One region of the Janibacter sp. LM genome, then DNA from elsewhere that is predicted to be linked to it. Evidence: riboswitches for the same ligand, from Rfam matches in the RefSeq annotation. Region 1 holds a riboswitch; the other holds the start of a gene.

Region 1 (15,880 bases):
CGGCATCGACCCGCGCGAGGACCGGCACCACGTCGCCCTGGCGGCCTACCGACGGTTCTGGGAGCCGCACACCCACACGGACCGGCAGGTGCGGCCGCTGTGGCAGGGGCTGCGCGACCGCGGGCTGAAGGTCGGCGTGCTCTCCAACACCATCTGGAGCGGTGAGTACCACCGCGAGATCTTCGAGCGGGACGGCGTGCTCGAGCTCATCGACGGGGACGTCTACTCGTCCGAGATCAACGTGGTCAAGCCGCACCCCGAGGCCTTCGAGGCCGCGTGCGCGGCCATCGGGGTAGCCGCTACCTCGTCCGTCTACGTCGGTGACCGGCTCTTCGAGGACGTGCTCGGCTCGCAGGAGGTCGGCATGCGGGCGATCTGGGTGCCGCACAGCGACATCCCGACCGACCAGCAGGTGACGGTCGACGCCGAGCCGGACGGCGTCGCGCACGAGCTGCTCGACGTGCTGACGATCGTCGACGGGTGGCTCGCGGGCTAGGCCCGACGACGCCTCCACCAGCCGACGGCGTCGGTGCACCACAGCGCCCACACGACGAGGACGGGCTGGAAGAGCAGGCGCACCGCCCGGCTCGTGTCGCTCGTGAGGCCGAAGGCGTCACGGTGCTCGGTCAGCTGGGCGATGTTGCCCGGGAAGACGGCGACGAAGAGGAGGGCCACGGCGGCCCCGACGACGGCCCGGGGCGGCTGTCGCCACGCGAGCAGCAGCGCTGCGCCGCAGCAGATCTCGACGACACCCGACGCCAGGACGACGAGGTCGACGTCCAGCGGCACCCACGGCGGCACCTGGGCCCGGAACTCGGTGCGCGCGAAGGTCAGGTGGGCGGTGCCGGCGAGCACGAGGAAGGCGCCGAGCACGACCTGGGCGAGGGCACGCAGGGGAGTCGTCATGCCCCACCGTCCCACGTGACAGGGTGGCCGCATGATGCACGTCCTGATCCTCGGCGGCACCGCCGAGGCCCGTGACCTCGCCGCCCGCCTCGAGACGAGGGGGGTGCCCCTCACGTCCTCGCTCGCCGGTCGCGTCTCCCGGCCGCGCCTGCCGGTCGGACCGGTGCGGGTCGGGGGATTCGGCGGGGCCGAGGGGCTGGCGCGGTGGTTGGCCGAGCACCGGGTGTCGGCCGTCGTCGATGCCACGCATCCCTTCGCGACGACGATGGGCGCCCATGCAGCGCAGGCCTGCTCGTCGCTGGACCTACCGCTGCTGCGCCTCGCGCGGCCCGGCTGGGGTGACCACCCCGATGCCGGGTCGTGGACGTGGGTCGACACGCACCCGGCCGCGCGGGAGGCGGCCGACGAGGTGGGGGGCGTCCCCTTCGTCACGACCGGTCGGCAGACCCTGCACCACCACGTCGACGCCTGGCGGGACCGCCCCGCCGTCGTGCGACTCGTGGAGCCACCGGACGAGCCGCTGCCGCCCGCGTGGACGGTCCTGCGCTCGCGCGGTCCCTACGACCTGGCCGGTGAGGAGTCGCTCATGCGCGAGCACGGGATCACCGTGCTCATGACCAAGGACTCCGGAGGCAGCTACACCGTGGCCAAGCTCGACGCCGCCCGGAGCCTCGGCGTCGCGGTGGTCGTCGTCGCCCGCCCGCCGCGCGCGAAGGGGGTCGAGCAGGTGTCGACGCCCGAGGCGGCCGCGGACTGGATCGCTGCGTGAGGGTCCGTCGAAGCACGGCCTGGCGCACGAGGACGGCCGCGGCCAGCGCGATGACACCGACGCGACGCGCGAGGGCGACGGCGCGGGGCAGGTCGGCGGTCGTCGGGGCGGGTCCGTGGCCCATGACGACGCGGTCCTCCGCCCCGCTGGCGTAGACGGTGCGGCCCCCGAGCCGCACCCCCAGCGCGGCGGCGAAGCCCGCCTCCACCGGCCCGGCGTTGGGGCTCGGGTGCGCCCTCCCGTCGCGGACGGCGGTGCGCACCACCTCACCGGAGCGAAGGGGGAGCGCCGCGGCGGTGGCGAGGACGGTCGCCCGCGCCGGCAGCCAGCCCAGCACGTCGTCGAGTCGTGCGGCGGCCCAGCCGAACCGGGCATAGCGGGGTGTCCGGTGACCGTGCATCGCGTCGAGGGTGTTGGCCGCACGGTGCAGGACGATGCCGAGGGGGCCGAGTGCGGCGCCCCAGACGAGGGTGCCCACGACGGCGTCCGAGGTGTTCTCCGCGACCGACTCGAGCGCGGCGCGGGCGACCTCGTCCTCGGTGAGGTCGTCGGTGATCCGCCCCACGAGGTTGCGCACGCGGGTGCGCGCGCCCGGCAGGTCACCTGACGCGAGCAGCGCGTGGACGGCGAGGCCCTCGCGGCCGAGGCTGGTGCCGCCGAGCGCGGCCCAGGTGAGCGCTGCGGTGGCGCCGGCCCGGGCACGCGGGGGCAGCTGCTGGGCAACGGCCCCGAGCGCGAGGGCGGGGGCGAGGACGACGACCTCGGTCAGGACGCCGGCCGCGCGGGAGTCGCGGTGGGTGCGGGCCTCGACCCAGCCGGCCCAGCTGCCGAGGAGGGCGACCGGGTGGCCCCGACGAGGGTCGCCGAGGGCTGCGTCGGCCACCCAGCCGAGGGCGAGCCCGACGACCACCGGGTCGGTCCTCACACCTGACCCCTGATCGTCAGCACCTGCCCGGCGACGACGAGGTCGACCCGGTCGGCCGAGGCCGCGATCCGCTGGTTGAGCCACCCGAGCCGGTCGGCGAAGATCCGACCGGACCGGTGCTCGGAGACCAGCCCCCACCCGACCTCGTTGGTCACCGCGATGACGAAGGGGGATGCGCGCCAGGCGGACTCGAGGTCAGCGACGCGGTGCTCGAGGGCAGGGACCCAGTCCTCCTCCGGCGCCTCCCAGGCCGCGAGCTCGTCGAGCTGGGCGGTCAGCCACGTCCCGAGGCAGTCGAGGAGCACGGGCCCGCTCGCCGCCCGCAGGGCCGTGGCCGCGTCGGACGCCTCGACGGTGCCCCAGGTCGCCGGTCGGCGGCGCTGGTGGGCCGCGACCCGGGCCCCCCAGTCGGCGTCGTCGCGCCGCGGGCCGGTCGCGAGGTAGGTGACCGTGGCCCCGTCGGGCAGGTGGGGCGGCAGGAGCAGCGACTCCGCGTGCCGGGACTTGCCGGAGCGGACGCCTCCGGTGACGAGGACCCTCACCACGTCACCGACCCGACCACGAGGGATGCGGCCAACGAGATCTCCACGCCCGCCCCCAGGACGTCCCCGTTGACGCCGCCGAGGACCCGTCGCGCCCGGCCGGCCAGCGCCAGGACCGCGAGCGCCCCCACGGCGGTGGCGCTCCCGCCCAGCAGCAGCGCGCCCGGTCCGTCCACGAGCGGCCATGCCGCCGCGAGCACGACGAGCGCGGTGACGACCTGCAGGCCGACGGCGGCGGCCACCGGCACCGTCCCGACGAAGACCCTCCCCAGGCTCGAGCCCTCGGACGGCCGGCTCCCCGCGGCGCACAGCAGCGCGCACGTCGCTCGCGACGCCACGACGAGTGCGGCGACGACGAGCCCGCCGCGCCACCCGGCGGTGAAGAGCTCGGCCATCGCGGCTGCCTGGAGCAGGAGCGCGAGGACGAGGGCGACGGCACCCATGGGGCCGAGGTCCCCCCTTCGCATGACCTCGAGCGCCCGCTCACGGTCCCAGCCGGCACCCAGCCCGTCGACCGTGTCGGCCAGACCGTCGAGGTGCATGGCCCTGGTGCCGTACGCGAGGAGGGCGAGGGCGAGGCCGGCCGCGACCCACGGGGGGACGCCGGCCTCGACGCTCCACCCGAGGAGCCCGACCCCGACGGCGAGCGGGAGCACGGCCAGCGGGGCGAGGAGCAGGGCCGCCCGGGCGACCGCGCGCTCGGTCGAGACCTCGCCGCTCGGGATGCGGGTGAAGGTCCCGAGCGCGAGCCGGTACCCCTCGCCGAGGGCGCTCACGAGACCCCGTGCAATGCCTCGACGACCTGGCCGATGACCGTGATGGCCGGGGGAGCGAAGCCGCCTGCGTCCGCCTCGGTCGCGATCTGCGACAACGGCGCCCGCACGACCCGCTGCTGCGGGCTGGCCCCGTCCGCGACGCAGGCGGCCGGGGTGTCGGCGGGCAGCCCGGCGGCCATGAGCGCCTCGGCGATCGAGCCGAGGGTGGCGACCCCCATGAGCACGACGATGGTCAGCCGGGACGTGGCGAGCGCGGCCCAGTCGACCTCGCTGCGCGGGTCCTCCGGGGAGACGTGCCCGGAGACCACCGCGACGCCCTGCGACAGGCCGCGGTGGGTCACCGGGATCCCGGCGAGCGCCGGGACGGAGAAGGCGGAGGAGACGCCCGGCACGATCTCGACGGGGATCCCGGCGTCGGTGCAGGCATTCCACTCCTCACCTCCACGTCCGAAGAGGTAGCCGTCCCCGCCCTTGAGCCGCACGACGGTCCGGCCGGCGCGGGCGTGCTCCAGGATCAGCTCGTTGATGCGCTCCTGCGGGGTGAACGGGCCGCGCGGGATCTTGCCGACGTGGACGACCTCGGCCTGCGGGGCGTGCTCGGCGATCGCCGCGAGAGGCGCGAGCCGGTCGGTGACGACGACGTCCGCGGCAGCGAGCGCGTCGCACCCGGCGACCGTGAGCAGACCGGGGTCGCCGGGGCCCCCGCCGACGAGGATGACCCGCCCGGCGGGGGTGGTGGTGGCGTCGGTCATGCGGTCCTCCGGTGCTGCAGGGTGTGGCCGAGCTCGCGCAGGAGCCCGTCGATGGTGTGCGGGTCACGGACGGCGATCCGCACCCAGGTGGGGTCGAGCCCCGGGAAAGTATCGCCCCGGCGCACGGCCCAGCCGGCACCGCGCAGCGTCTCGTGGACGCCGTCACCCACCTGCGCGAGGACGAAGGGGGCCGCCTCGCCCCCCGTCGGGACGTCCAGGTCCCGCAGCCCCGCGAGCAGGTGGGCGCGCCAGCGACCGGTCTCCTCGACGGCCCGCGCGGCCTCGCCGAGCGCCGGCGGCGTGACCGTCTCGGTCATGACCCGCAACGCGAGCGACCCGACGGACCAGTGCGGCTGGTGCGTGGCGAGGGCCGCGACGAGGTCCCGGTCACCGGCGACGTACCCGGCCCGCAGGCCCGCCACCGCCCACGTCTTGGTGAGCGACCGGACGACGACGATGCCGCTGAGATCACCGGGCAGCAGCGACTCGGCCTCGTCGGGGACGGCATCCATGAAGGCTTCGTCGACGAGGAGCACCCGGCCCGGCCGGACCAGGGTGCGCAGGGTCCGCGCGGGGTGGAGGGCCCCGGTCGGGTTGGTCGGGTTGCCGATGACGACGAGGTCGGCGTCGCCGACCTGCTCGACGGCTGCCGGGGTGAGGGCGAAGCCGTCCTGCTGCCGCAGCAGCACGTGGCGCACGCCGTGCCCGGCCGCTCGCAGTGCCGCCTCCGGCTCGGTGAACTGCGGGTGCACGACCACCGCGTCACGGGGTCGCAGGGCGCGAGCGACCAGGGTGAAGGCCTCCGCCCCGCCGCTCGTCGGCAGCACCTGCTCCCGCGCCAGCCCGTGCCGCGCAGCCACCGCGTCGCGGGCCCGGGTCGGGTCCGGGTAGGCCGCGACGTGGGTCAGCTCGTCGGCGAGGGCGCGCGCCAGCCACGCGGGGGGATGCCCCGTCCGCACGTTGACGGCCAGGTCGATGAGGTCCTCGCCGACCTCGGCGTCCCCGTGGTGGCGCAGGGGGTCTACAGCCTCGACCGACGCTCCCTGAGGTGCGAGCCCGCTCTGCGGGCGAGCCTCGAAGGGCAGCCCCGGCCGGGCACCCTGCCAGCCCGCTGCGGCGTCGACGAAGGACGCTGCGACCTGGGGCGAGCCGGCCCAGTGGGTGTGGAGGTAGGAGGCGACGAGGGTGGCGCGGCCGGTGCGTCCGGGGTCGAGGGCGAATCCTTCGGGGCGGTCGTCCAGCAGCCACGCGGCGTCGGGTCCGGCAGCGGGGGTGGTGACGGTCCGGTGGAACTCGTGGCCGGTCACGCGGGTGCCCGCGGGGCCGAGGACCGAGTCGACCCGGGACGTCGCCTCGCGGTACCCCAGGGTCAGGCGCCGGCCCATCGCGGCGGTCGCCGGCACGGCCCCGACCATCGGGTGCGCGTCGAGGGTCTCGGCGAGGTAGAGCAGGCCCGCACACTCGGCCACGGTCGGCATGCCGGCGTCGATCGCGGCCCGCACCTGTTGCACGAGGACGCGGTTGGTCGCCAGCGCACGGGCGTGCACCTCGGGGAAGCCACCGCCGAGGTAGAGCGCCGAGGTCCCTCTCGGCAGGGCGGTGTCGCGTGCGGGGTCGAGCTCGACGACGCGGGCGCCGGCAGCCTCGAGCAGCTCGACCGTCTCGGGGTAGCGGAAGGTGAAGGCCCGGCCCCCGGCCACGGCGACGACGGGCCGCTGGCTCGCTCCCTGCGAGAGGCCCCCGCCCACCGCTCCCTGAGGAGCTTGCGCAGCAAGCGTCTCGAAGGGCGCGAGCGCCGCAACCGGGTCCCACGGCTCGGCACCGAGGTCGGGCGCGGTGCGGGCGGCGGCGAGCAGGGCGTCGAGGTCGAGGTGCTCCTCGGCCACGGTGGCGATGTGGTCGAGGGTCGCGGCGGCCTCGCCGCGCTCGGCGGCGGGGACGAGCCCCAGGTGGCGGGAGGGGACGTGCATGGCGGCGTCGCGGGGCAGCACACCCCAGACGGGGACGCCGACGCCCTGGACGGCGCGGCGGGCCTCGTCGCCGTGGCGCGGCGTGCCCGCCTTGTTGAGCACGACCCCGACGACGTCGAGCCCGGGGTCGATGGTCGCCAGTCCGTGGACGGTCGCGGCGACGGTGCGCGAGGTCGAGCTGATGTCGACGACGAGGACGACGGGGGTGCGCGTGAGCGTCGCGACGTGGGCGCTCGAGGCGAAGCCGTCGGCGCCCAGCCGCCCGTCCATGAGCCCCATGACGCCCTCGAGCACGGCGACGTCGGCCGGCGTCGGGTGGGTGGCTCCGCGGGCGAGGAGGGGGGCGACCCTCCCTTCGCCGACGAGCCAGGGGTCGAGGGTGCGGCTCGGACGCCCGGTCGCGAGGGCGTGGTACCCGGGGTCGATGTAGTCCGGCCCGACCTTGGCCGGCGCGACGACCAGGCCGCGCCGGGCGAGGGCGGCCATGATCCCCACGGCGATCGTCGTCTTGCCGTGGCCCGACGCCGGCGCCGCGACGAGCACCCGGGGCAGGGTCACCACTCGATGCCCTTCTGGCCCTTCTGGCCGGCGTCGAAGGGATGCTTGATCTTCGTCATCTCGGTCGCGACGTCGGCGATCTCGAGCAGGCGCGGGTGCGGGTCACGCCCGGTGATGACGACGTGCTGGTACCCGGGGCGGCCCACCAGGGTGTCGATGACGTCGTCGAGCTCGACCCAGCCCCACTTCATGACGTAGGTGAACTCGTCGAGGACGTAGACGGTGTGGGACTCGGCGGCCAGGCGACGCTTGATCTCGGCCCAGCCCTCACGGGCGTCGGCGGCGTGGTCCTCCTCGCTGCCCGCCCGGCGTGACCACGACCAGCCGGAGCCCATCTTGTGCCACTCGACCGGGCCCCCTTCGCCCGTCTCCTCGTGGACGCGGCCGAGGGTCCTGTAGACCTCTTCCTCGCCGATGCGCCACTTGGCGGACTTGACGAACTGGAAGACGCCGATGGACCAGCCCTGGTTCCAGCCGCGCAGCGCGAGCCCGAAGGCGGCGGTCGACTTGCCCTTGCCCGTGCCGCCGTGGACGACGACGAGCGGGCGGTTGCGGCGCTGGCGCGTCGTCAGTCCGTCCTGCGGGGTGACGGGGGTCTGTCCCTGGGCCATCAGGCAGCGCTCCTACGGGGTCCGGTGCGGTCGGTGACGATCTCGACGAGACCGCTCGCGGCGACCTGCTCGAGGGGGACGTGCTCGGCGCCCATGCGGCGGGCGAGGTCGCCGGCCAGCCCCATGCGAAACCGGCCGGACTCGCAGTCGACGACGACGGTCTCCGCCGTCCCCGCCCACGCGTCCGCGATGCGCTGCGCGCGGACGAGCGCGTCGGGCCCGGCGGTGGCCCGCCCGTCGGTGACGAGGACGACGAGCGCACGCTGGTGGCGGTCGCGGATCCGTTCTCTCGCAACGACCTTGGCGACCTCGGTCAGGCCCTCGGCGAGCGGCGTGCGGCCACCGTGCGGCATCTCGGCGAGGCGGGCGGCGGCTGCTTCCACGGAGGAGGTGGGCGGCAGGGCCAGCTCGGCGCAGCCCCCCCGGAAGGTCACCAGTCCCACCCGGTCGCGCCGCTGGTAGGCGTCGAGGAGCAGCGAGAGCACGGCGGTCTTGACCTCGGTCATCCGCTTGCGTGCGGCCATCGAGCCGGAGGCGTCGACGGCGAGCAGCACGAGGTTGGCCTCGCGCCCCCGGGTCACGGCGTGGCGCAGGTCGTCTCCGGTCACCCGGGCGGGTCCACGGGCGCTCGCCCGCCGGGCCGCGGAGGCACGAAGGGTGGCGGTCAGGTGGATCGCCGCTCCCGCCGGTTCCTGCCCGGCCGGGTGGGTACCGACGGTGCGGCCGCGCGGCGTGAGCGCGGGGGAGCGGCGGCCGGTCGGGCCGGAGCCGACCCCGGTGAGCTCGAGCCGGCGGGCCCGGTAGGGCGCGGCGGCGGCCGCGGTGCCCGTCGGGCTGGGGGTGGATCCTGCCGCCGGCTCGGTGGGGGTGTCGTCGCCCTTCGCCGCTGACTCGTCCGGTGAATCATGTGCCGCGTCGGGGGCCGGCGGGCGGTGTGATCCATCTGGCGAGTCAGGGCCGGAGTCGGCTGGCCCCCCCTGCGGGGAGTCATCGGGCCCGTCCCCGCCGCCCGGGGGCTCGGGTTCGGGTTCCTCGTCGAGGAGGCGGTCGAGCAGGTCCTCGTCGAGGCCCGGCGCGTCGAAGGGGGCACGACGGCGGCGGTGGGGCAGGGAGAGCAGCGCTGCGGCGCGGATGTCCTCGCGGGTCACGTGGTCGCGGCCCTGCCAGGCCGCGTGGGCGAGGGCGGTGCGCGCGGTGACGATGTCGGCGCGCATGCCGTCGACGTCGAACCCCGCGCAGACGCGGGCGATGGTGCGCAGCGTGCGTTCCTCGAGCCGGATGCCGCGGACGGCGGCGCGGGCCGCGGCGAGCCGGGCGGTGAGCTCGACCTCGGAGCCGGCGTACCGGGCGGCGAAGGCCACCGGGTCGAGGTCGGCCTCGAGGCGACGCCGCACGACCTCGGCGCGCACGTGCGGGTCGCGGCTGGCGGCGACGTGCACGGTCAGGCCGAAGCGGTCGAGCAGCTGGGGACGCAGCTCACCCTCCTCGGGGTTCATGGTGCCGACGAGGGTGATGCGCGCCGGGTGCGAGATCGAGACGCCGTCGCGCTCGACCGTGTTGCGTCCCATGGCCGCTGCGTCGAGGAGCACGTCGACGAGGTGGTCGTGGAGGAGGTTGACCTCGTCGACGTAGAGGATCCCCCGGTGGGCCTCGGCGAGCAGACCGGGCTGGTAGGCGGCCTCGCCGTCCCCGAGGGCACGGCGCAGGTCGAGGGAGCCGACGACGCGGTCCTCGGTGGCGCCGACGGGCAGCTCGACGAGACGTGCCGGCCGGGTGGTCGCGGTGCCCTCGTGGGGACCGTCGGGGCAGTCCTCGGACCGGTCCGGGTCGCAGCCGAAGCGGCACTCCCGCGCGACGTGCTGCTCGGGCAGGACCGCGGCGAGGGCGCGCACGGCGGTCGACTTGGCGGTGCCCTTCTCGCCGCGCACGAGCACGCCGCCGATCTCGGGGGAGATGGCACTCAGCAGCAGCGCGGTCGTCAGCTCGTCGGAGCCGACGAGGGCCGTGAAGGGAAAGGTCGGAGCAGTCACTCGTGCCTCCTGGCGAGTGTCCACGCTCGCCGTACGACGGACGTCGGGAGCGGGTCGCCCCGACGGACGGCCGACCGATGCCCTGGCTGGCCCGTGCAGGGCATCACAGTGGCGGGACCGCTCCGGATTCTCACCGGATTCCTCGGTGCAGCGTCGGGCGCCAGCATGCCACAAGGGCGCGGGGGCCTAGGGTGGGCGTCCGTGATCGACGTCGTGGGCCTCGGGGACGACGGCTGGGCCGGCCTGGACGAAGGGCGGCGCAGCCGCATCCGCCGATCCACCACCCTCGTGGGCGGCCGGCGCCACCTCGACCTCGTCGGTGCGCACGTCGCCGACGACGTGCGGCTCGTGCCGTGGCCGAGCCCCCTGCGTCCGGCCCTGCGTGAGTTCCTCGACGGCCTCCTCGCCGCCTCCGACGACGTCGTCGTCCTCGCGAGCGGAGACCCGCTCCGCTCGGGCATCGCGAGCACCCTCATCGAGGTGCTCGGCGAGGACGCCGTGAGCATCCAGCCCCACGTCGGCAGCGACGCCCTCGCCCGGGCCCGGCAGGGCTGGTCGGCCGAGGAGAGTGTCGTCGTGACGACCGTCGGGCGCGACCTGCGCGTCGTGCTGCCGCACCTGGCGCCCGGTGCCCGTCTCGTGGTGCTGTGCTCGACCGGTGCGGACCCGGCACGCCTCGGGGTGCTCCTGACCGAGCACGGCTGGGGCGCCAGCACGCTCACCGCTCGGTGGCACCTGGGCGGCCCGCTGGAAGGCGCCCGCTCGGGGCGGGCGGACGACTTCACCGGGACGACGCCCGACCTCGTCCTGTGCTGCCTCGAGACGCGGGCGAGCGACCCGGCCGCAGCCGCCGCCACCGCCGGACCGGTGCCCGGACGTCCCGAGGACTTCATCGACCACGACGGCCAGCTCACCAAGCGCGACGTCCGGGCGTCGGGGCTCGCGCGGCTGCGCCCGACGGTCGGCGCCCACCTGTGGGACCTCGGCGCGGGCAACGGCTCGGTCGCCCTCGAGTGGTGCCTCGCCGCCGACCGCGCCACCGCGACCTGCGTCGAGCGGGACGCCACGCGGGCCGCACGCATCACCGCCAACGCCGAGACGCTCGGCCTCGCCAGCCGCGTCGCGGTGCTCGTCGGCGACACGACGACCACCGACCTGACCTCTCTCCCTCCCGCTGACGCGGTCTTCGTCGGCGGGGGGCTCGACCCGGACCTGCTCGACCGGGCATGGGCCACCCTTCGTCCCGGTGGTCGGCTGGTCGCGCACGCGGTGACGCTCGAGGGGGAGTCGGCCCTCCTGGCCACCCACGCCCGCACCGGTGGGGAGCTGACCCGCCTGGCCGTCGAGCGCGCCGTCCCGCTCGGCCGCTACCTGTCGTGGACGCCCGCCCGCGCCGTCGTCCAGCTCGCCGCCACCCGACCCACCGAGGACCCGACATGACCGTCCACTTCATCGGCGCCGGCCCCGGGGCCGCGGACCTGCTCACCGTCCGCGCCACGCGCCTGCTCGCGGCGAGCCCGGTGTGCCTCTACGCCGGGACCTACCTCGACGCCGCCGTCCTCGAGCACTGCCCGCCCGGCGCGCGCCTGGTCGACACCCAGCAGCTCGACCTCGACGGCATCACGAGCGAGCTGGTCGCCGCCCACGAGCGGGGTCAGGACGTCGCCCGGCTGTGCTCGGGCGACCCCTCCGTCTACTCCGCGATCGCCGAGCAGACCCGGCGGCTCGACGCGGCCGGCATCCCCTGGGACATCACGCCCGGAGTCCCCGCCTACGCGGCGACCGCCGCGCGCCTCGGCCGCGAGCTCACCGTGCCCGAGGTCGCCCAGTCCGTGGTCCTCACCCGCGCGCAGCGCGACTCGACCGCGATGCCGAGTGGCGAGTCGCTCGAGGCCTTCGCCGCGACGGGCGCGACGCTCGTGCTGCACCTCGCGGTCCGCCGTGCCCGCGAGCTCGCCGCCCGCCTCGCCGGGCACTACGGCGCCGACTGCCCCGTCGCCGTCGCCTACCGCGTCGAGCAGCCGGAGGAGATCGTCCTGCGCGGTACGCTCGCCGACATCGCCGACCAGGTCGAGGCCCACGACCTGCGGCAGGCCGCGATCATCGTCGTCGGCTGGGCGCTGCGCGCCGAGGACTTCGTCGAGTCGCACCTCTACTCGTGCCGTCGCGTGGCCGCCCTCGACGGCCACCGTCAGGGCCCGCCCTCGGCGTAGACCGCCGCCGCGCCGTCCACGTCCCCGACGCGTCGAGGCTCTGGACCGACGACGTCGAAGAGCATCGCGGTGAACTGGCCGTCGCGCCTGACCTCGAGCCGCTGCAGGCGCAACCGGCGCGGGAGGAGCGGCGCGCCGGCCCCGAGCGTCACGGGCGTCTGGTGGACCCAGACGCGGTCGAGCAGCCCGGCGTCGGCGAACTGGCCCGCGAGGTCACCGCCCCCGACGATCCACACGTCCCGGCCGGCGGCCGCCTGCGTCGCGGTCGCGTGCAGCTCCCGGACGTCGCCGGCGAAGGAGGTCACCCCCTTCGGCAGGTCGAGGGCGCGGTGGGTGACGACCCACGAGGGCTGCTCGTAGGGCCAGACGAGGTCGGACCCGTCGTGCGTCAGCTCCCGGTGCAGCCACGCGTACGTGTTGGCCCCGCAGACCACCGCCCCGACCGTCGGCAGGAACCGGTCGAAGTCGAGGGCGTCGTCGTCGCCGTACCGTCCCTGCGGATCCCGGTCGTGGCCAGCCGTCGCGAAGAGCCACGACAGGCTCTCCTCGTCGTCGGCGAGGTAGCCGTCCAGGCTCGTCGCGGTGCAGTAGGTCGTGGCCATCCTCACAGGGTGGCACCCCGTACTGACACCCGTCGAGACCCCGGGCGCGGGAGAGGATGTCCCGGTGAACCGCTCCCTGCGCGTCATCTGGACCGCCGCCACCGCCCGTCGTCGAGGTCCGGTCACCGCCGGTGAGCACGCCGTCCTGCCGCTGCGGGTCCTGCCCAACGACATCGACTTCGCCGGGCACATGAACAACGGCGTCTACTTCACGATCGCCGACCTCGGTCGCATCGACCTCGCCGCCCGCTCCGGCTGGGGACGCGCCCAGCTGCGCCACCGCCTCTGGCCGGTCGTCATGCAGGAGACGATGACCTTCCGCACCTCGCTGCAGCCGCTCCAGGCGTACGAGCTGCACAGCGCGGTCGCCGGCTGGGACCGGGTGAGCGTGTACTTCGAGCAGCGCTTCGTCGTCGACGGCCAGGTGTGCGCGCAGGCGCTGGTGCGGATGCGGTTCCTCCAGCGCGGCCGCGGCGTCGACACCGACCGCCTGTGGCAGCTGCTGCGGACCACCCCGCCGACCGCGTCCGTCCCGGAGTGGGCGAAGGGGTGGGGAGACGGAGCCCGGCTCCCGTCGCCCCGGGCGGACGCGCCGGCAGGACCGCCACCGTTCTGGTCCTGACGTCGATCCGCGCACCTGTGTCACGAAACTTCGTCACACGGGTGCGCTGAAGGACGACAGGCGCCGCCGGGTCGCCGCGTCAGCCGACCGAGCGGGGCGTCCAGACCCAGCCGTCGTCGGTGACCCGTGTGCTCGACGCGCCGATGACGACGAGGCACCCCATGTCGACGGAGGCGACGTCGAGGTCGCCCAGGGTGGTGACCGTCACGGACTCCTGCTCGCGCCCCACCCGGCGGGCCACGACGACGACGCGCCCGGGGCCGACAGCGCCGACGAGCAGGTCGCGGGCGGCGCCGAGGGTGTCGGGCCGCGAGGCGGAGCGCGGGTTGTACAGCGCGATGGTGATGTCGTGCGTCGCCAGGGCGGTGAGCCGGTCGGCGAGCACCTCCCACGGCTTGAGGTTGTCGCTGAGGTTGACCAGCGCATGGTCGCCGCCGAGGACCGCGCCGACGAGGGCGCTGGCCGCGTGCGCGGCGGTCACGCCGGGCACGATGCGCACCGGCACGTCCGCGTACGAGCGGTCCTGCGCCACGGCGCTCTCGCGTGACTCGAAGAGTGCCGTCGCCATCCCGAAGACGCCCGCGTCCCCGCCGGAGACGATCGCGACGTCGTCGCCACCGCGCGCGAGGTCGAGGGCGAGCCGGCCCCGGTCCAGCTCGACGGTGTTGCCGGACGCGTGCCGGGTGAGGCCCTCGCGCTGGGGCACGCGGGCGACGTACGGGGCGTAGCCGACGACGTGGTCCACGCTCGCCAGGACCTGCGACGCCTCCGGCGTGAGCCATCGGTCCGGGCCCGGTCCGAGGCCGACGACGTGGACGGTGCCCTGACCCGGTGCGTCGCTCCCTTCGTCCACCTCGTCCCCGGCCGTGATCCGTGCGAAGTCCGCCGCCCGCCCCGCGGCGTCGTCGCGCACGTCCGCCCCGGGCACGACGACGATGGACATGTAGGGGACGCGACCCTCCTCGACCTCGGCGGCGGGCAGGACGACCTCGCCCGCGCCGGAGGCGCGCTCGACGTAGACGGCCCGGTCGAGGACCCCGGCCTGGCGCAGCGCCTCGCGGACGCCGGCGAAGGTGCGGCCGAGCTTCATGATGACGGCCGCGTCGGTGTCGGCCAGCCGGCGGGCGAGCTCGGGCACGCCGAGCGTGCCGGGCAGGACCGTGAGGGTGTCCTCGTGGCGGCACAGCCCCGTGGCGACGGCGGCGGTCGCGGCGGACATCGAGGTGATGCCGGGGACGACCTCGGTGGGGTAGCGGGGGCTCAGCCGGTCGTGGACGTACATGAAGGACCCGAAGAAGAGCGGGTCGCCCACTGCCAGCACGACGACGGTGCGGCCCCGCGAGAGGTGGGCCTCGAGCCGCTCGCAGCACTCGTCGTAGAAGTCGGCGAGCGCCCCGTAGTAGCCACCCGGGTGGTCTGTCGTCCCCGTCGTCACGGGGTAGCGCAGGTCGATCTCGACGACGCCGTCGGGGATGAGGTCGGCCGCGATGCCACGGGCCATCGACTGCTTGCCGACGCCCGAGTGGTAGGCGATGACGTCCGCCTCACGGATGAGCCGGGCGGCCTTGAGGGTGATGAGCTCTGGGTCGCCGGGGCCGACGCCGACGCCGTAGAAGTGCCCGGGGCCGGTGTCGCTCATGCCAGCTCGTCCGGGTCGGCGAGGGCGTTGAGCGCGGCGGCGGCCATCGCGGAGCCGCCGCGGCGGCCGTGGACGACGAGCCAGGGGACCGGGCCACCGGGCAGGTCGTGCTCGGCCAGGGCGACCTTGGACTCCGCCGAGCCGACGAACCCGACGGGCATCCCGACGATCGCCGCCGGGCGCGGCGCGCCCTCGTGGAGCATCTCGAGCAGGTGGAAGAGCGCGGTCGGCGCGTTGCCGATCGCGACGACGGAGCCCCCGAGCCGGTCGGCCCACAGGGAGACCGCCGCGGCGGCTCGCGTGGTGCCCCACGCGGCGGCGAGACCCGGGACGCGCTCGTCGCGCAGGGTGCAGACGACCTCGTTGTCCGCGGGCAGGCGCCGGCGGGTGACCCCGGACGCGAGCATGTTGCTGTCGGTGAGGACCGGGGCGCCGGCGACGAGGGCGTCGCGGGCGGCGGTGGCCACCTCCGGGTGGCCGGCGATCGCGCTCGTGATCGCCACGTCACCGGCGGCGTGGATGATCCGCACCGCGGCACCGCGCAACCGCTCGGGCAGACCGGACAGGTCGGCCTCGTCGCGGATCATGCCGAACGAGCGGCGGTAGATCTCCTGGCCGTCGGTCACGTAGTCGTACCGGCGGGGCGGCTGGCGAAGGGAGGAGGTCATGCGTCCTTCTCGTCTCGTGGGTGGTGTTGTGCCGCAACGATGTCCGCGGCGGAGGTGGGGTCGAGCGAGGTCGCGTGCCCGCCTGCGGGATGGCCGCAGGCCCGCTCGCACCCGATGACGTGGACGGGTGGTCCGGTGGGGTCGAGCAGGGGTGCCGCGGCCCGGGCGAGGTCGCGGGTGGGTGTCGTGGTCCGGGCGCAGGCGGGTGCGCCCGCGCACGCGGTGAGGACGGTCCAGGGGGAGCCGGGACCGGTGACGAAGCCGGCGGCCTCGAGCGCGTCGGCCCGGGTGGCCCCG
Region 2 (15,880 bases), on a different contig from region 1:
GGTCCGCGCGGCTGTTTCGGCGACCCGGCGCCAGTCGTCACCCTCGAGATCTCTGAGCACCGCTTGGTCGATCGCGTCCGCCCGGGGCCCGGCGAGCCCGTCGGCAATGAGCGGGTCCTCGCGGTCATTCCAGATCTTGAGCAACTCGTGGGACGGCGCGACGCCCATGATCCCGGGGTGGCTGATGGCCGGGATCTCGACTCCTGGGATCTGGCGGCTCGTGGCATAGGTGCCGTGCAGATCCCAGACCGTCTTGTACCCCTCCGGGAACGAGGACGCGAGCGGCCCGCCCATGCCGGGGAGGATGTTCGAGTAACCGACCCCCGACAGCGGTTGTACGTCGAGGACGTCGACGACCAGCAGGTCGCCGGCCTTGACACCGTCGACGCGCACCGGACCGGTCAGTGGGTGTGTGCGCGTCAGGTCGAAGCTGTGGATGTCGCCATCGTCATCGACGTCCTGCAACTGGTAGTCGTCGTAGCCCCCTGTCTCGAGGATCAGCTCGTCACCGATGCCGACCTCCACCAGTGGCGGAATGTCCGGATGCCACCTGTTGTGACCGAGGTGCTTCTGCTCAGCCAGCGGGACACCGACCTCGCAGCTGAACCTCTTGACTCCCAGATCCCGCGTCTTGAAGCGGGAGACGCCCGAACGAGTGAAGTCCGTGTCGTCAGTCATGACGTGCCTCCTTGTCGAGTAGGTGGCACCAAAGTACTTCCACATGGAAATAAGTCAAGAGATCTTTTCAAGGAGCGCCGCCAGGGTCGCGGCCTCCCAGTCCGCGAGTGCGCCTAACTTGGGGTCCAAGGCCTCCGAGATCCGAGATGCAGCCTGACCGTGCCAGACGCGCCCGCGCTCGGTCACGCCGACCAGAACTCGGCGACGGTCCATGCCATCGAGGGTCCGGTGGACCAACGCACGGTCAACCAAGCCATCAATGATCCTTGTCAGACTCGCCGCAGGTATCCCCAATGACGAACTGAGTTCACTCATCGTGCGCCCCTCGCTCCCTCGCGCCAAGGCATTGACGACCTGCCACTGCGGCACGCCCAGGCCCTTCTCAGTCAGGGCGGAGGCTATTGACCTCTGGAGCGTTCCCGAGAGGCTCAGGACACGACTGGCCAGTTCGTCGGGAGGCAGCAGGCGGCCTCCCGACGAACTGCCCTTGACGGCATCGCGCTTCCCCTGCATACTCCCCAACTATTCCATATGAGAGCGTCTCCCCCCTCGTCGACCCCTACGGAGGCCGCATGGAGCCCCTCCGGATCGGTCTTGCCATCCCCCTTCAGGGGCCAGCGGGCATTTTTGGCCCATCATGCGAGGCTGCAGCTGCACTGGCGGTCGCCCAGCTCAACGAGCGTTCCGGGATCCTTGGCAGGCACGTTGAGCTCGACGTGGTGGACGCCGGAGCTCCGATAGAAACCTTCTGCGACCTCACGACGAAGAAGGTCCGTTCGGGGGAGCTGCACGCCGTTGTGGGCTGGCACATCTCGTCGGTTCGTCAGCACATTGCCCCGGTCCTCGCTCACCATGACGTCCCCTACGTTTACACCTCCCTGCATGAAGGGGCTGGCCAAGAAGAGGTTCTGTGCTCGGGCGAGACACCAGCCCTGCAGGTCCTGCCCGGCCTGCGATGGCTGAGGGAACAGATGGGTATCCGGCGGTGGGCCGTCGTGGGCGCCGACTACGTGTGGCCCCGCCGCACCATGGGCGCCATCCGGCACTTCGCCTCTCTTGCTGGCATCGAGATCGTCCACGAGGAGACGGTGGCCTACGGCAACCGTGACTTCCGGGCAGTCTTGGGCCGCATAGCCGAAACACACGCGGAGGGGGTGGTCATGCTCCTCGTCGGACGAGACGCGGTGCTCTTCAACCGTCAGTTCGGGACCCAAGGACTGCACGAGCGGCTGCTGCGGTTCACGCCGCTGATGGAGGAAAACATGCTCCTCGCGTCCGGGGCGACCGCCACCCGCAACCTCTTCGTCGCGGCCGCGTACTTCAACACGCTCGCAACCGCTTCCGCACTCAACTTCGGGGGTTCGTACGCCGCTCGCTTCGGCTCGGCCGCGCCAGCACTGAACAACGCCGGGGAATCCTGCTACGAAGGCATTCTCGCGCTGGCTGCCTGCGCCGATGCGGCCGCCAGCCCGAACGCGAAGGCGATGCTGGCGAGGGTGGCGGACGCCGGGGTGACGTACGAAGGTCCGCGCGGGACCGTCCGGATCGGGCGGGGCGAATCTCAGCAGGCGGTGCACATCGCCAGCGCCGATGACAACGAGTTCACCGTCTTGGGGGCCCTGCCAGGTCGACCTCTCGCCGGCTGATGGTGGGAGGCGCATGTGCACGACCTGCCGCCCTCGTGGGACGTTCATGACGCGAAGGAGCCACCAAGGGTCAGGCTCTGCAGGCCCGCCGGAGGCACAAGACTCAGCAACCCACGACTCCACTCCGACCGGCTCACGAGCGAGTTCTACTCCCTGCCGCCCCCTAAAGGGAAGGAATGTTAACGCTGTCGTAGAAAGGTGCTGCGCGCCCTTCAGCCAGCGCGTCCTCTGAACTCGTCGTAGGTGCCCCCGAGATAACCCAGCAGCATCTGCCTGAAGTCGAGGTTGGCGAAGAACTGGTTGAACAACAGGTCGCTGTTCTTGTCGTGGCGTTCCAGCAGCAGGCCCTTGATCTTCTCCTCCAGGACGAGCTCGAACTGGGAGCGGTCGTTGTGCAGGGCGACCGCTTGCATCTCGTCGTCCTCCATGACGACGGTCCACTGCTGGTCGACCCAGACCTTGTCGGCCTCGCCCAAGTCGGCGCCGTACTTCTCGTTCATCACCGCGATGAGCGCCGAGAGCTTGTCGAGCATCGCCTCACTCGCCGAGCCCTTGCCCTCACCCGGCAACGCCACGCCCGCCTCATCGGCCCCTTCAAGGGCTATCGCGCCTTCACTGGTCACCGACAGACGCAGGTGGGTCAGCTGGACGCTCTTGCTCAGCTGCGGCATCGGGTCCGACTCAGCCGCGGGCAGGTCAGTGAGCAGCAGCTTGCCGTAGAGGAAGAGCCGTTCCAGTGACGCGTCGGCCCAAGGCATGACCTGGGCGACGAAGGCGTACGCGCGCACGAAGTGCGTCAACGTCGTGCGGAACGACTCCTGCGCATCCTCGTCCAGGGTGAGGAACCGCCCGACGGCGGTGCCGACATTGCTGTAGATGATCGGCTGCTGCTTCGGCTCGTCCGACAGCAGCGCCGTGGTGGCCGCATCCATCTCGTCCAGCGACAGCACGCCAGCGGACATCAGGTCGTGCTCCATCGTGTAGAGCAGGTTCGGGTCGGTCGGCTGCGCCAGGGACTGCTCGTAGAACGGCTCGAACGCCTCCTGGATCTCCTCGGCGGTGTTGGCGAAGTCCAGGACGAAGGTGTCCTCCTTGCCCGGGTGCATCCGGTTCAGGCGGGAGAGGGTCTGCACGGCCTTGACCCCCGCGAGCTTCTTGTCGACGTACATCGTGTGCAGCAGCGGCTGATCGAACCCGGTCTGGTACTTCTCCGCGACGACCAAGACCTGGTACTCCTCCTGGAACCGTTTGGGCAGCTGGGTCTCGGGGAACCCGTTGAGCATCGCCTCGGTGTAGGCGATCTCCGGGGCGTCGGGGTCCGTGACCGTCCCACTAAACGCCACCAGCGCGCGAAGGGGGTGGCTGCCCTTGTCGTAACCCTTGCGCTCGATGTACTTGTCGATCGCTTCCTTGGTGCGCACCGCATGCAGCCGGGAGCGGGTGACCACCATCGCCTTGGCCTGACCGTCGATCTTGTGCGCGGACTTCTGCCGGAAGTGCTCGACGATCACCTCGGCCTTGGCGTCCATCATGTACGGGTGCAGTGACGCGAACCGCGCCAACGCCGCCCGGCCCTTGGCCGAATCAACCTCGGGGTCCTCCCGCGGAGTGGCCGTGGCGAGCTTGTAGTACGTGGAGTAGGTCGTGTAGTTCGCCAGCACGTCGAGGATGAACCCCTCGTCGATCGCCTGACGCATCGAGTACGTGTGGAAGGGAACTCTCACCCCGTCGGCGTTGGTCTGCCCGAAGGTCTCGAGGGTCTTCGGCTTCGGGGTCGCGGTGAACGCGAAGTAGGACAGGTTCGACTGCTTGCCCCGGTTGCGGGCCGACTCGATTAGCGCATCATCCGGGGCCTCGCCCGCCTCGGCCTCGGCCTCCGCGGCTTCAGCCGCCGCCAACGCGTCGTCGTTGGAGGCCAGCACCTGCTTCAGCTTCTTCATCGAGTCACCCGTGGTCGAGGAATGCGCCTCGTCCACGATCACCGCAAACCGGCGGCCCGCGACACCCTTCGCCTCACCCTCGACGGCCTCCTCGGCGGCGAGCTTGGCGACGACAGGGAACTTCTGCAGCGTCGTGATGATGACCCGCGCCCCGTGCCCGGCCAACGCGTCGCGCAACTGGTCGGACTTGCCGTCGATCCGCACGATCGTGCCCGGCGTGTGATCGAGCCCCGCCACGGTGTCCTGCAACTGCCGATCGAGCACGCGCCGGTCGGTGATGACGATGACCTTGTCGAAGATCGGCTGGTCACCCGCGTCGTGCAACCGGGAGAGGGAGTGCGCTGTCCAGGCGATGGTGTTGGACTTGCCCGACCCGGCCGAGTGCTGGATCAACCGATCCACACCCGCACCGTCCTCGTACGTCGCCGCCAGGAGCGAGCGGACCGCGTGCCACTGGTGGAACCGCGGGAACAACACCCGATCGCCCTCGACGTGGATGAACGTCGCGATCAGGTCCAGCCACGCGTCCTTGTCCCAGACCTGCTCCCACAGGTACGCCGACTGGTAGCCCTCGCTCGGCGGATTGCCTGCCGCACCCGGATTCCCCGGCCCGGCGGTGCCCTGGTTGAACGGCAGGAACCGCGTCGCCTCACCCGCGAGCGTCGTCGTCATCGCGACCTGATGCGGGTCGACCGCGAAGTGCACCAGCGTGCGCTTGGCGAAGATCCGATCGTGCGGGTTCCGGTCGGTGCGGTACTGGTTCATCGCCTGCTCCAGCCCCTGCCCGGTCAGCGGGTTCTTCAGCTCCGCTGTGGCCACCGGCACGCCATTGACCACTAGCACCAGATCGAGCGAGTCCGCGGGTCGGGACTCCGAGTGGTGCAGCTGACGCACGACCGCGCACCGGTTCGCCTCGTACCGCTCCTGGAGCTCGGGAGCGAGGGTGTTGGCCGGCTTGAACCAGCACATCCGCACCGTCACACCGGAGTCCTTGACCGTCCCACGCAGCACGCTGACCGTGCCTCGGTGATCGATCGCGTCCGCGACGACCTTGACCAGCCGCTGCCGCGCCGTCGCCTCCCCGCCGTGGCGGGTCACAAGCTGCTGCCACGCTCTGGGCTGCGACTCCTGGACGAAGGCGATGACCTCCTCCGGGAACAACCCCAGGTCCCGGTCGTACGACGAAGGGGGCACCGCCCCCCACCCATGCGACGTCAGGTGCGTCTCGATGTTCCCCTCGAAGACCGCCTCGGTCGTGTTGCCCATCAGCTCACCCCGGAATGCTCGAACCAGCAGTCGACACGTCCAACTCACCCGTCACCGCCGCCGTGATCAACGACGACTTGTACTCGGTCAGCAGAACGAGAGACTGCCTAAGCGCAGACTGGTGTCCTTTCGAACGTTCCTTGACCGTTCGGGCAGCTTGTCCGATGCGTCGCTGCTCGGCACCGCTGGGAACGGGGAGCGGGACTCGCCTCAGGTCGCCGATGTTTATGCCTCTGATCGTGGCACCCGTGACCCGTTGCGCGATTTCACTCTGCACTGAAGGCGCTTCGAGAGCCGCTCGAAGCCAGTCGCGGTCACAGTTCCACGTGGCAATGCGCGCCGAGTCTTGAGTCAAATTTGCCTGGCGCAATTCCTTTGGCACAGAAGCAACTTCCCCGACACTCCCACGTATGGCGATAACGAAATCGCCGGGTTGGACCCGGCTCCGTGCGTAGGCAGCCTCGATCTTGGGGTCAGTCTGATTCAACTCAAGACGCGCGAGCCGCCCCGAGCCTATGTCGCCACCCTTGATGATGGGGACGCCCCCGGGATAGTGAGGTCCTGGCAGGACGATCCCATACTGGATCGGACGGGCCGGGTTCGTGAGTGCTTGTAGGGGACGGCGGCTCTGTGCTGGTGACTGTCCCACGAGGTCGTCCAAGCTCGCGGCGGCCTCTTCAACCGCGAGCTCCATCTGCTCGCGGCGGGCGGCGATGATCCGGTCGATCCGGGAGACCCGGTCGTCGAGGAAGTCCGCGATCCGCCGCTGCTCGTTCTGTGTCACGAGTGGGATCGGGGCGGAACGCAGGCCACTGAGACCGATGCCGTATCTGGATATGCCAGCAGCGTGGTTGCTGAAGTGCTCGAGTACCGGCCGGCTCCGCAACGCCCAGTTCAGGAATCGCCCGTGGGTCACGGAGAATGGTCGTGCGATGGCGAGGTGGTAGCCGCACACGAAGTCATCAGCTTCTCCGTCAACGAACGCTGAGACCCCAATGTCCTTCGGGTCCTCGGAGTCTTTCGTGAAGACTGAGTCGCCCACCTGCAGACGGTTCTTCCGGATCTCCTCGGCAGTCGCGGTCGCGCGCATCAGGTCTGGTCCGGGGCGGACCCGATCCTTCTTGTATGCGTCCGTGTAGTTGCACAGTTGGACTGGTAGCTCGCCTTCGATCGCGTGCTTGTCGACGCTGCTTGTCCACACATCGGCTACGTGACGAATCGGGACGGTCTTCACAGCCCGAGGCCCTTCATCCAGCCTTGAATCTGAGTCTCGAGATCCTTGATCTCGGCCGCGATCTCGCTGACCGGCCGTGGCGGTTCATAGACGTAGAACTGCCTGGTGAAGGGGATCTCGACGCCAACCTTGGTCTTGCTGTGGTCGAGCCACGCGTCGGGGACGTAGGGGTGGATCTCGTCGGTGAGGTGGCGTTCGGCCTCCTTCTCCAAGACAGCCGGGCGACTTCCTTCGTCGAGGTCGAAGAAGCCCTCTGGCAGGGGCACGTTCTCCTGGTCGCGCAGGTCCGGGTCCGGGTCCGGCTTGCCCTTCTTCTCGATCGCAGGCGCGTCCGGGTCAGCGGTAGCACAGGCCTTCGCGAAGATCTTCTTGTCCTTCGTCGACAACTCAGCTACCTCGGCGAGCAGAGCCTTCTCGGTCTCGAACCGGCGCCCCACCAAGTCCGCGAAGGCCGCGAAGGGCTCAGTGGCGACGGCCTCCGGGGTGACTTGCCACCTGCGCCGCAGGGGCCGCTCGACGGTGATGCGCTGGAAGCCGAACTCCTCCCGGACGAGCACCCGCACCCGCGGGTCATCCGCGAACTCATCCCGCGCCCCGCCGTACAACCGGGTGATCTCGGCGATCGCATCCGCTGTGAGCTCCTTTCGCTTGTCCCCGAGGGACTTGCGCATCTTGGTGCCCAACCCCCGACCGTCGACGAGCCGAACGAGGCCGCGGTCCTGCTCGTCCTTGCTGTTGGTCAGGATCCACACGTAGGTGGAGATGCCGGTGTTGTAGAACATCTGGTCCGGCAGCGCGACGATCCCCTCGAGGTAGTCCTGCTCGAGGATCCACCGACGGATCTCCGACTCGCCCGAGCCTGCCGCCCCGGAGAACAACGGCGATCCGGACAGGACGATGCCCACACGGGAGCCGGAGGGCTTCATCTTGGCCAGCATGTGCTGCAGGAACAGCAGCGACCCGTCCGAGACTCTCGGGATGCCTGCCCCGAAGCGCCCGTGGAAACCTTGGTTCTCGTGCTCGTCCTTGATCGGCTGGGCGTAGGACTTCCAGTCCACCCCGTATGGCGGGTTGGCGAGGATGAAGTCGAACCGCTCGCCGGGGAAGGCGTCCTGGGTCAGGGAGTTGCCGAAGGCCATCTGACCCGGGTCGGTGTCCTGCATCATCAGGTCCGACTGCGCAATCGCCCAGGTCTCCGGGTTCAGCTCTTGTCCGTACACCTGCACTCGCGCCGCGGGGTTGGCTTCGGTGATGCCGTGCGCGGCACCCATGAGCATCCCGCCCGTGCCAGCTGCGGGGTCGTAGACGGTGCGCACCGGCTTGGGGTTGGCGGCGAGCTCCTGCGAGGTCTCCCCGTGGAGGAGCAGATGGACCATGAGGTCGATGACCTCGCGCGGGGTGTAGTGCTCACCCGCGGTCTCGTTGGACATCTCGGAGAACTTCCGCAGCAGCTCCTCGAAGATGTAGCCCATCGCCTCGTTGCTCACGGCGTTCGGACGCAGGTCGAGGTCGGCGAAGTCGGCCAACACCGGGTAGAGGATGCCCGCGCGGTCCATGCGGGCGATCTTTGCGTCGAAGTTGTAGGCCTCGATCACGCCGTAGGCATCCGCGGACAGGCGGCGGATGTAGCTGGCCAGCTGCTCGGCGAGCTCCTTGTCGTTCTGGAGCATGGAGGTGAAGGTCAGCGGCGAGAGGCTGTAGAAGCGTTGTCCCGCTACGTGCTTGAGCACGTAGTCCATGCCCTCGTCCACGCTCTTCGCGGCGGACTTGCGGTCGCTTTCGAGAGCGCCCAGGCGGACGGCCTGGTCGAGCACGGCCTCTTTCGTCGGGGCCAGCACCGCATCCATGCGGCGCAAGACCAGCAGGGGCAGCATCACCGACCCGTACTCGTGCTGCTTGAACGTCCCCCGAAGCTTGTCCGCGACCTTCCACACGAACGCGACCTTGTCCGCGAACCCGACCGGCGCCATCTCTCTCCCTTGCCCTGGGCATGTGGTGGTCACCATACGGGCCAACGGACGAGCGTTGCCGAGTGGAGCAGACGATGTGGCTGAGTAGCGGCTTCAGTCGGTTGCAACGGTTGGGTCACGAGGCAAGGCCTTGATTGCGCGACGCCTCGAACCTCCGCACCGTGCAAGGTATGAACCCCAATACGCGCCCCGACCCCGCTCACCCCTTCGAGCTCCTCGACTCCCGAGCCCGGCCTGAACGGCCCGGCTCGACCTGTAACCTCCCCTCTGGGGTTTCTGTGTTGATTCTTCCCAGGGTTTTCCCCAGGGAAGTTCCAACTAAACTCCCCATCCCTCGGGCCTCTAGCTCAACGGTCAGAGCTGCGGACTTTTAATCCGTAGGTTGTGGGTTCGAATCCCACGGGGCCCACCCACCACGACAGGAGCGTGAGACGTGACGGCAGGCGTCGCCCTGGACCTCGTCCTCGTCCTGGCGCTCGCCCTGCACGCCGTCGCGATGTACCGGGTCGGGCTGGTCACCAGCGCCTTGTCCGTCCTCGGGTTGCTCGCCGGGGGCCTGCTCGCCCTGTGGGGGCTGCCCGGTGTCATCGACCGGCTGGGCCCCGTGGCCGACGACCCCCTGCTGCGCACCCTGGCCATGGTCGTCGGGGTCGTCGTCGTGGCCGGCCTCGGGCAGCAGCTCGGCGGGCTGCTCGGCGTGAGCCTGCGAGGGCTCGTCCGGCTGCGCCTCGCCCGCCATCTCGACTCGGTGCTCGGCGCGGCCGGTGCGCTCGTCGTGGGCGCGGTCCTCGTCTGGCTCGCGGCCGGCGCCGTGGTCGCTGCCCTGCCCGCGCCACCGGAGGCGATCACCTCCTCGCGGGTCGTCCAGGGCATCGACCGGGTCATGCCCGCCGGCGCCGACAAGGTCATGAGCAACGCCTACCGCTCGCTCGGGCCGGACGGCCTCCCCCGGGTCTTCACCGGCGTCGGCGCCGAGCCGATCATGCCGGTCGACCCGCCGTCGGCGGACGTCGTCCGGGGGCGGGGGATCGAGGCGGCGGCGGCCTCCGTGGTCAGGGTCGCCGGGCAGGCCGAGTGCGGCCGCGGGCAGACGGGCAGCGGCTGGGTCGCCGCGCCGGGCCGCATCGTCACCAACGCGCACGTCGTCGCCGGAGTCGACCACCCCTCCGTGCAGGTCGGCGGTACCGGCCCGGCCCATGACGCGACCGTCGTGGCCTTCGACCCCCGACGCGATGTCGCGGTCCTCGCCGTCCCGGGACTGGACGCCCCCGCGCTGCCGACCGGCCCGGCGCCGTCGCGCGGGGACGACGTCGTCGTCGCCGGGTTCCCGCTCGGCGGCCCCTACGACCTCGAGCCCGGCCGGGTGCGCTCCTCCCTCGAGGCGCGCGGCGCCGGCATCGACGGCAGCACCGGTGTCGTCCGTGACATCTACTCCGTCAACGTCCTGGTCGAGCACGGCAACTCGGGCGGCCCCCTGCTCACGCCTGCCGGGCAGGTCGTCGGGACGGTCTTCGCCACGTCCCGGACGCATGACCGCACCGGCTACGTCCTCACCCTCGACGAGACCCGATCGGTCATCGCGCAGGGCACGCGGTCGACCACAGCGGTCCCGACCGGGGCGTGCGTGTCGTGACCGACCTCGACCTCCACCTCGAGCGGGAGCGGGTCCAGCGCCGCACGCTGCGCGTCGTCGTCGCGAGCCAGGTGCTCGGCGGCGCCGGCCTGGCCGCCGGCATCGCGGTCGGGGCGCTGCTCGCCGAGGACATGCTCGGGTCGGAGGGACTGTCCGGCCTGCCGACGGCCCTGTTCACCCTCGGGTCCGCGCTCGCCGCCTTCCTCGTCGGGCGCTCGAGCCAGCGGCTCGGCCGCCGGGTCGGGCTCGGTCTCGGCTTCGCCGCCGGAGGGCTCGGCGCCGCCGGGGTCGTCCTCGCCGCGGTCATCGACAGCGTGCCCCTGCTCTTCGTCACCCTCTTCGTCTACGGCGCGGGCACGGCGACCAACCTGCAGGCCCGCTACGCCGGGACCGACCTCGCCCCTCCCGAGGGTCGCGGGCGCGCTGTCAGCGTCGCCATGGTCTCGACGACCTTCGGCGCCGTCGCCGAGCCCAACCTCATCGAACCCATGGGCAGCCTCGCCGCCGGCATCGGGATCCCCGTGCTCGCCGGGCCCTTCCTGCTGTCGGCGGTCGCCTACCTCGCCGCCGGCGCGGTCCTGCTGCTCCTCCTGCGCCCCGACCCCTATCTCCTCGCCCGGCGCATCGAGGCGGCGAGCGCGGTGGACGACGCGGCCGGGCCGGTGGTCGTGCCGCGGCCGGGCGTCGGGGCGTGGGTCGGGGCCGCGGTCATGGTCCTCACCCAGGTCGCCATGGTCGCGATCATGACGATGACCCCGGTGCACATGCGCGCCCACGACCACGGGATGGGCGCCGTCGGGCTCGTCATCAGCCTGCACGTCGCGGCGATGTTCCTCCCTTCGCTCGTCACGGGGGCGCTCGTCGACCGCGTCGGCCGCACCCAGATGGCGGTCGCGGCCGGCGTGACCCTGCTCGCCGCCGGCCTCGTCGCCGCCGTCGCGCCGACCGACTCGCTCGGGCTGCTCGTCCTGGCGCTCGTGCTCCTCGGGCTGGGTTGGAACTTCGGCCTGATCTCCGGCACCGCGCTCGTCGTCGACGCGACCGTCCCCGCCAATCGGCCGGGCACCCAGGGCACGATCGACGTGACGATCGCCCTCTCCGGCGCCGGCAGCGGCGTCATGTCGGGTGTCGTCATGGCCTCGACGAGCTACGCCGCCCTCGCCCTCGCCGGCGGCCTGCTCGCGCTCCTGCTCGTCCCCGTCCTGCTGTGGGCGAAGGGGGTCAGCGCACCGCCCGTGCCGCGTTGACGACGCCCTCGCCGAAGATGCCGTTGCGCTCGGTCGTGCCGACGCAGCGGACGCTCCCTTCGTCCGGGGGGCACGGCGCATCGGTGGCGCTCTGCTCCAGCTTCGCCGCGACGTCGGCAGGGGCCATCCGGTCGCCGTGGGCGCTGATGACCAGCGCGGCGACGCCCGAGGCGTGCGGGGAGGCCATCGACGTGCCCTGCAGCCAGGTGTAGAGACCACAGCGGCCGTCGGGGTCGGGATCGGTGTCGCCGATGCCGGTCGGGCAGCCGCGCACGACGCGCCGCGCACCCTCCTCGGTCACCCGCCCCCGGTCGTCGATCGCGCCCTCCGCGAGGGCGAGGTCGCGCGGCATCGCGGACAGCACGCCGCCCATGCCGTCGGTCTCCTCGCCACCGGGTGCCGCCACGTCGACCTGGTCGCGGTCGAGCACGGAGGTCCAGTTGGAGAAGGTCGAGCGCTGCCCGTCCTCGTCGACCGAGGCGACACCGATGACGTGCTCTCCGTCGAGGGGGAGGCGCTCGCAGCGCTGCGGGTCGACGCGCCGGGAGCGGGTCTCGCCGCCGTAGTTGGGGCTCGTGTCGTCGCGGCGGGCGGCGCCGACGTCGCTGGACTCGTTGCCGGCCGAGCTGATGAGCGTCACGCCGGCCTCGTGGGTGAGGTCGTGGGCACGGTGCATGAGCTCGATCGCCACGTCCTGGGCGTCGGCCTGCTCCGGGGTGTCGCCGGGGGCGCCGCCCCGGCAGGCGAGCAGCCACGGGTCGAGGTAGAAGCTCATGTTGACCACGTCCAGGCGCTGGTCGGCCGCGTGCGTGAGCGCGTTGACCGTGGGGCCGAGGAAGAACATCCCCGAGTCCTGACCGGCGCGCAGGTCGACGAGGGTGGCGCCGGGCGCGACGCCGATGACGCCGAGGTCGTTGGCCGCGGCGGCGATGGTCCCCGCGACGTGTGTGCCGTGGCCGTTGTCGTCGGTGCCGACGGGATCGACGCAGCCCTTGCTCTCGCACCGCCCGTCGAGGTCGACGATGTCGGCGACGAAGCTCTCGGACAGCTGCGTGTCGAGCACCGGTGCGAGGTCGGGGTGCGTGGCGTCGACGCCGGTGTCCATGACGCCGACGCGCACCTCGCGCCGCCCCTGCGTCACCTGGTGCGCACCGCTCGCGTCGATCGTCTCCATGCCCCAGAGGAACCCGTCGAGCGGGTCGCCGCCCTCCGGCGCCGCGGGGGGCGAAGGGAGGTCCCGCGCGGGTGTGGTGTCGCCGGGCGTCGGCTCGGCGGGCGGCTCGGGCGTCCACCCGGCCTGTCGGTCGGTGACGGCCGCACCGACCCCCTCGATCGCCTCGGCGCGCTCGGCGACGTCGTCGTCCTCGCTGCGCAGCGTGATCATGCCGACCGCGGAGTTGGTCGAGGTGAGGTCGAAGCCGTCGGCCTCGAGCGCGTCGGCGACCTGCGTGGTGTCGCCGGGCTCGTCGACGAGGACGACCCAGTCACGGCCCTGCGCCGGTGGGTCGAAGAGCTCGAAGGAGGACTGCGCCCGCGTGCTCGACGGCGTGCTCGACGGCGTGCTGGAGCTGCTCGTGGGGTCGCCGTCGTCGGAGGAGCCCTCGAGGAGCGAGCAGCCGCTCGCCGCCAGGGCCAGCGTCGCGGCGCCCGCCGCCATGGCCGTCCACCTGCGTCGCTGCACGTCGTCCCCCTTCGTCCCTGCCGGAGGCAGCAGTCTGTCAGAGGCGTCGTCACGGCCCACCGTGCGTGGCGTAGGGTCGGCCCCGAGTCAGACGCACATCCGTGCAGAGGGAATCCGGTGCAAATCCGGAGCTGTCGCGCAGCGGTGAGGGTGACTGACGAGGCACGTCCACTGGACCCACGTGGTCCGGGAAGGAGCCCCGTCGGGACGAACCCGAGTCCGAAAACCTGCTGGCTCGCTCGTCATCCGACCGGGCCTCGCGATCTGGGCCCCCGATGCACCTGGAGCCCTCGTGTCCCATGACCGCCCCGGCGGCCGCCGCGTCCCTGTCGTGCCGCTGCTCGCCACCCTCACCGGCCTGACCCTCGTCAGCGCCGTGGTCTCGCTCGCCCTGGGCTCGGAGCCGCTGCGCGTCGGTGGTGTCGTCGACGTCCTGCGGGCCCGGCTCACGGGGGTCCACGGACCCGACCCCACGTACGACACGATCGTCTGGGAGCTGCGCGCCCCGCGCATCGTCCTGGGCATGGTCGTGGGCGCGGGCCTGGCCGTGGCCGGCGCGTGCATGCAGACCCTCGTGCGCAACCCGCTCGCCGACCCCTACCTCCTCGGTGTCTCCTCGGGTGCGGGCGTCGGCGCGACCCTCGTCATCGTGCTCGGGGTGCTCAGCGGGTTCGGGGTGTGGGCGCTCTCGCTCGGCGCCCTCGCGGGCGCGTTGGTGGCGACGGCCCTCGTCCTCGGGGTCTCGCTGTGGCAGGGCGGGATCACCCCCCTTCGCCTCGTGCTGACGGGCGTGGTGATGTCTGCCGCCTTCTCCTCGGTCTCGAGCTTCCTCGTCTTCTTCAGCGCCGACCCGCGGGCGACGCAGTCGGTGCTCTTCTGGCTGCTCGGCAGCCTGTCCGGGGCCGTGTGGGACCAGGTGCTGCCGTCCCTGCTCGTCGTGGCCATCGGGCTGGTCGTGCTCCTGGCGCTGCACGCCTGGCTCGACGCGCTCGCCGCCGGGGGCGACGTCGCCGCCGCGCTCGGGGTGCCGGTGCGGGCCCTGCGGACCGGGCTCTTCGTCCTGACCTCCGTGCTCGTCGGCGTCCTCGTCGCGGTCTCCGGCGGTATCGGGTTCGTCGGTCTCGTCGTGCCGCACCTGGCGCGCCTCCTCGTCGGCGCGCTTCACCGCAACGTCCTGCCGGTCGCCGCGGTGGGGGGCGCGCTCCTCATGCTCTGGGTCGACGTCGCCGCCCGGGTCGTCGTGCGCCCGCAGGAGATCCCGCTGAGCGTCGTCACGGGCCTCGTCGGGGCGCCGATCTTCCTGCTCCTCCTCGGCCGTCGTCACTACACCCACTCCGGGGGCGGCGCATGAGCCACCTCACCTGCCACGGCCTCGCCTGCGCGGTCGGCGGCCGCACGGTCGTCACGGACGTCGACCTGAGCGTCGCGAAGGGGGAGATGCTCGCCCTCGTCGGCCGCAACGGCAGCGGCAAGTCCACGCTCGTCCGCACCCTCGTCGGGCTGCTCCCCGCGGTCGCCGGGACCGTCCACGTCGACGGCACCGACCTGCGTGGCCTCACCCCGCGCCGGCGCGCCGGCCGCCTCGCGTACGTCGGCCAGGAGGAGGGCCCGCCCGAGGACCTGCTCGTCGGTGAGATGGTCGCCCTGGGTCGCGTCCCGCACCGTGCACCGTGGTCGGTCGGGGCGAAGGGGGAGCACCACCTCGTCCTCGATGCCCTCACCGCCGTCGGGCTGGCGCACGAGGTCGACCGGCCCTGCCAGCACCTGTCCGGCGGCGAGCGCCGCCGCGCGATGCTCGCCCGCGGGCTCGCCCAGGGCACCGACCTGCTGGTCCTCGACGAGCCGACCAACCACCTCGACATCCACCACCAGATCCAGCTGCTCGACACCGTCCGTGGGCTCGGGCGCACGGTCCTCGCGGCCGTGCACGACCTGTCCCTCGCGGTCTCGCACTTCGACCGGGTGGCCGTGCTCCACGAGGGTCGGCTGCACGCGGTGGGGGAGCCGACCGAGGTGCTCACCCCGCAGCTGGTCCGTGAGGTCTTCGGGGTCGAGGCCGTCCAGCTCACCGACCCGGCGACCGGTCGGGTCCACCTCTCCCTCGGCCCGGGCGCCCTGCCCGTGGCCGCCGACCGGAAGGCGCTCGCATGACCTCCCTTCGTCCGGCCCGCGCCGCCGCGGGCGTCCTCCTCGCCGGGACCCTGCTCGCCGCCTGCGGGAGCTCCGAGACCCGTGACGTCCCGCGCCCGGCCGAGGTGACGCTCGACAACTGCGGCACGGAGGCGAGCTTCCCCTCGCCGGCGCAGCGGATGTACGTCGCGGGCGACGGCAACCTGCTCGCGATGGTGCTCTCCCTCGGCGCGCAGGACCAGGTCGCCGGGGTGAGCGGCCTCGACGGTTCGCGGCGGGCGCTGTCGACGGCCTACGGTGCCGACGTCGTGGACGGGCTGCCGGTCGCGACCAAGGACTACCCGAGCATGGAGAACGTCATCGCCAGACGGCCCGACGTCATGCTCGCCGGCTGGAGCTACGGCTACTCCGAGGACAGCCGGCTCACCCCCGACCTCCTGCGTGAGCGGGGCGTC

Evidence for each region. Region 1 has a riboswitch for cobalamin ahead of ABC138_RS01045 (magnesium chelatase subunit D family protein). Riboswitches for the same ligand answer to the same signal wherever they lie in the genome.
Region 2: another riboswitch for cobalamin. It lies ahead of ABC138_RS10235 (iron ABC transporter permease); the one in region 1 lies ahead of ABC138_RS01045 (magnesium chelatase subunit D family protein).

What each region holds. Positions count from the first base shown of each region.
Region 1 covers NZ_JBDIVG010000001.1:209,202-225,081, forward strand. The annotation lists gene ABC138_RS01000 (HAD family hydrolase) at 1-496, shown strand, start outside; gene ABC138_RS01005 (hypothetical protein) at 493-906, opposite strand; gene ABC138_RS01010 (cobalt-precorrin-6A reductase) at 938-1,675, shown strand; partial or broken gene cbiB (adenosylcobinamide-phosphate synthase CbiB) at 1,758-2,684, opposite strand; gene ABC138_RS01020 (bifunctional adenosylcobinamide kinase/adenosylcobinamide-phosphate guanylyltransferase) at 2,597-3,142, opposite strand; gene ABC138_RS01025 (adenosylcobinamide-GDP ribazoletransferase) at 3,139-3,918, opposite strand; gene cobA (uroporphyrinogen-III C-methyltransferase) at 3,915-4,670, opposite strand; gene ABC138_RS01035 (cobyrinate a,c-diamide synthase) at 4,667-7,198, opposite strand; gene cobO (cob(I)yrinic acid a,c-diamide adenosyltransferase) at 7,195-7,809, opposite strand; gene ABC138_RS01045 (magnesium chelatase subunit D family protein) at 7,809-9,839, opposite strand; cobalamin riboswitch at 9,894-10,019, opposite strand; gene cbiE (precorrin-6y C5,15-methyltransferase (decarboxylating) subunit CbiE) at 10,041-11,279, shown strand; gene cobM (precorrin-4 C(11)-methyltransferase) at 11,276-12,052, shown strand; gene ABC138_RS01060 (dihydrofolate reductase family protein) at 12,031-12,654, opposite strand; gene ABC138_RS01065 (acyl-CoA thioesterase) at 12,719-13,276, shown strand; gene ABC138_RS01070 (precorrin-2 C(20)-methyltransferase) at 13,356-14,915, opposite strand; gene ABC138_RS01075 (precorrin-8X methylmutase) at 14,912-15,583, opposite strand; gene ABC138_RS01080 (cobalamin biosynthesis protein CobG) at 15,580-15,880, opposite strand, start outside.
Region 2 covers NZ_JBDIVG010000016.1:131,372-147,251, forward strand. The annotation lists gene ABC138_RS10185 (acetamidase/formamidase family protein) at 1-678, opposite strand, end outside; gene ABC138_RS10190 (MarR family transcriptional regulator) at 733-1,191, opposite strand; gene ABC138_RS10195 (substrate-binding domain-containing protein) at 1,251-2,324, shown strand; gene ABC138_RS10200 (type I restriction endonuclease) at 2,537-5,530, opposite strand; gene ABC138_RS10205 (hypothetical protein) at 5,535-6,764, opposite strand; gene ABC138_RS10210 (class I SAM-dependent DNA methyltransferase) at 6,761-8,734, opposite strand; tRNA gene ABC138_RS10215 (tRNA-Lys) at 9,071-9,143, shown strand; gene ABC138_RS10220 (MarP family serine protease) at 9,168-10,367, shown strand; gene ABC138_RS10225 (MFS transporter) at 10,364-11,614, shown strand; gene ABC138_RS10230 (S8 family serine peptidase) at 11,589-13,295, opposite strand; cobalamin riboswitch at 13,356-13,545, shown strand; gene ABC138_RS10235 (iron ABC transporter permease) at 13,588-14,646, shown strand; gene ABC138_RS10240 (ABC transporter ATP-binding protein) at 14,643-15,446, shown strand; gene ABC138_RS10245 (ABC transporter substrate-binding protein) at 15,443-15,880, shown strand, end outside.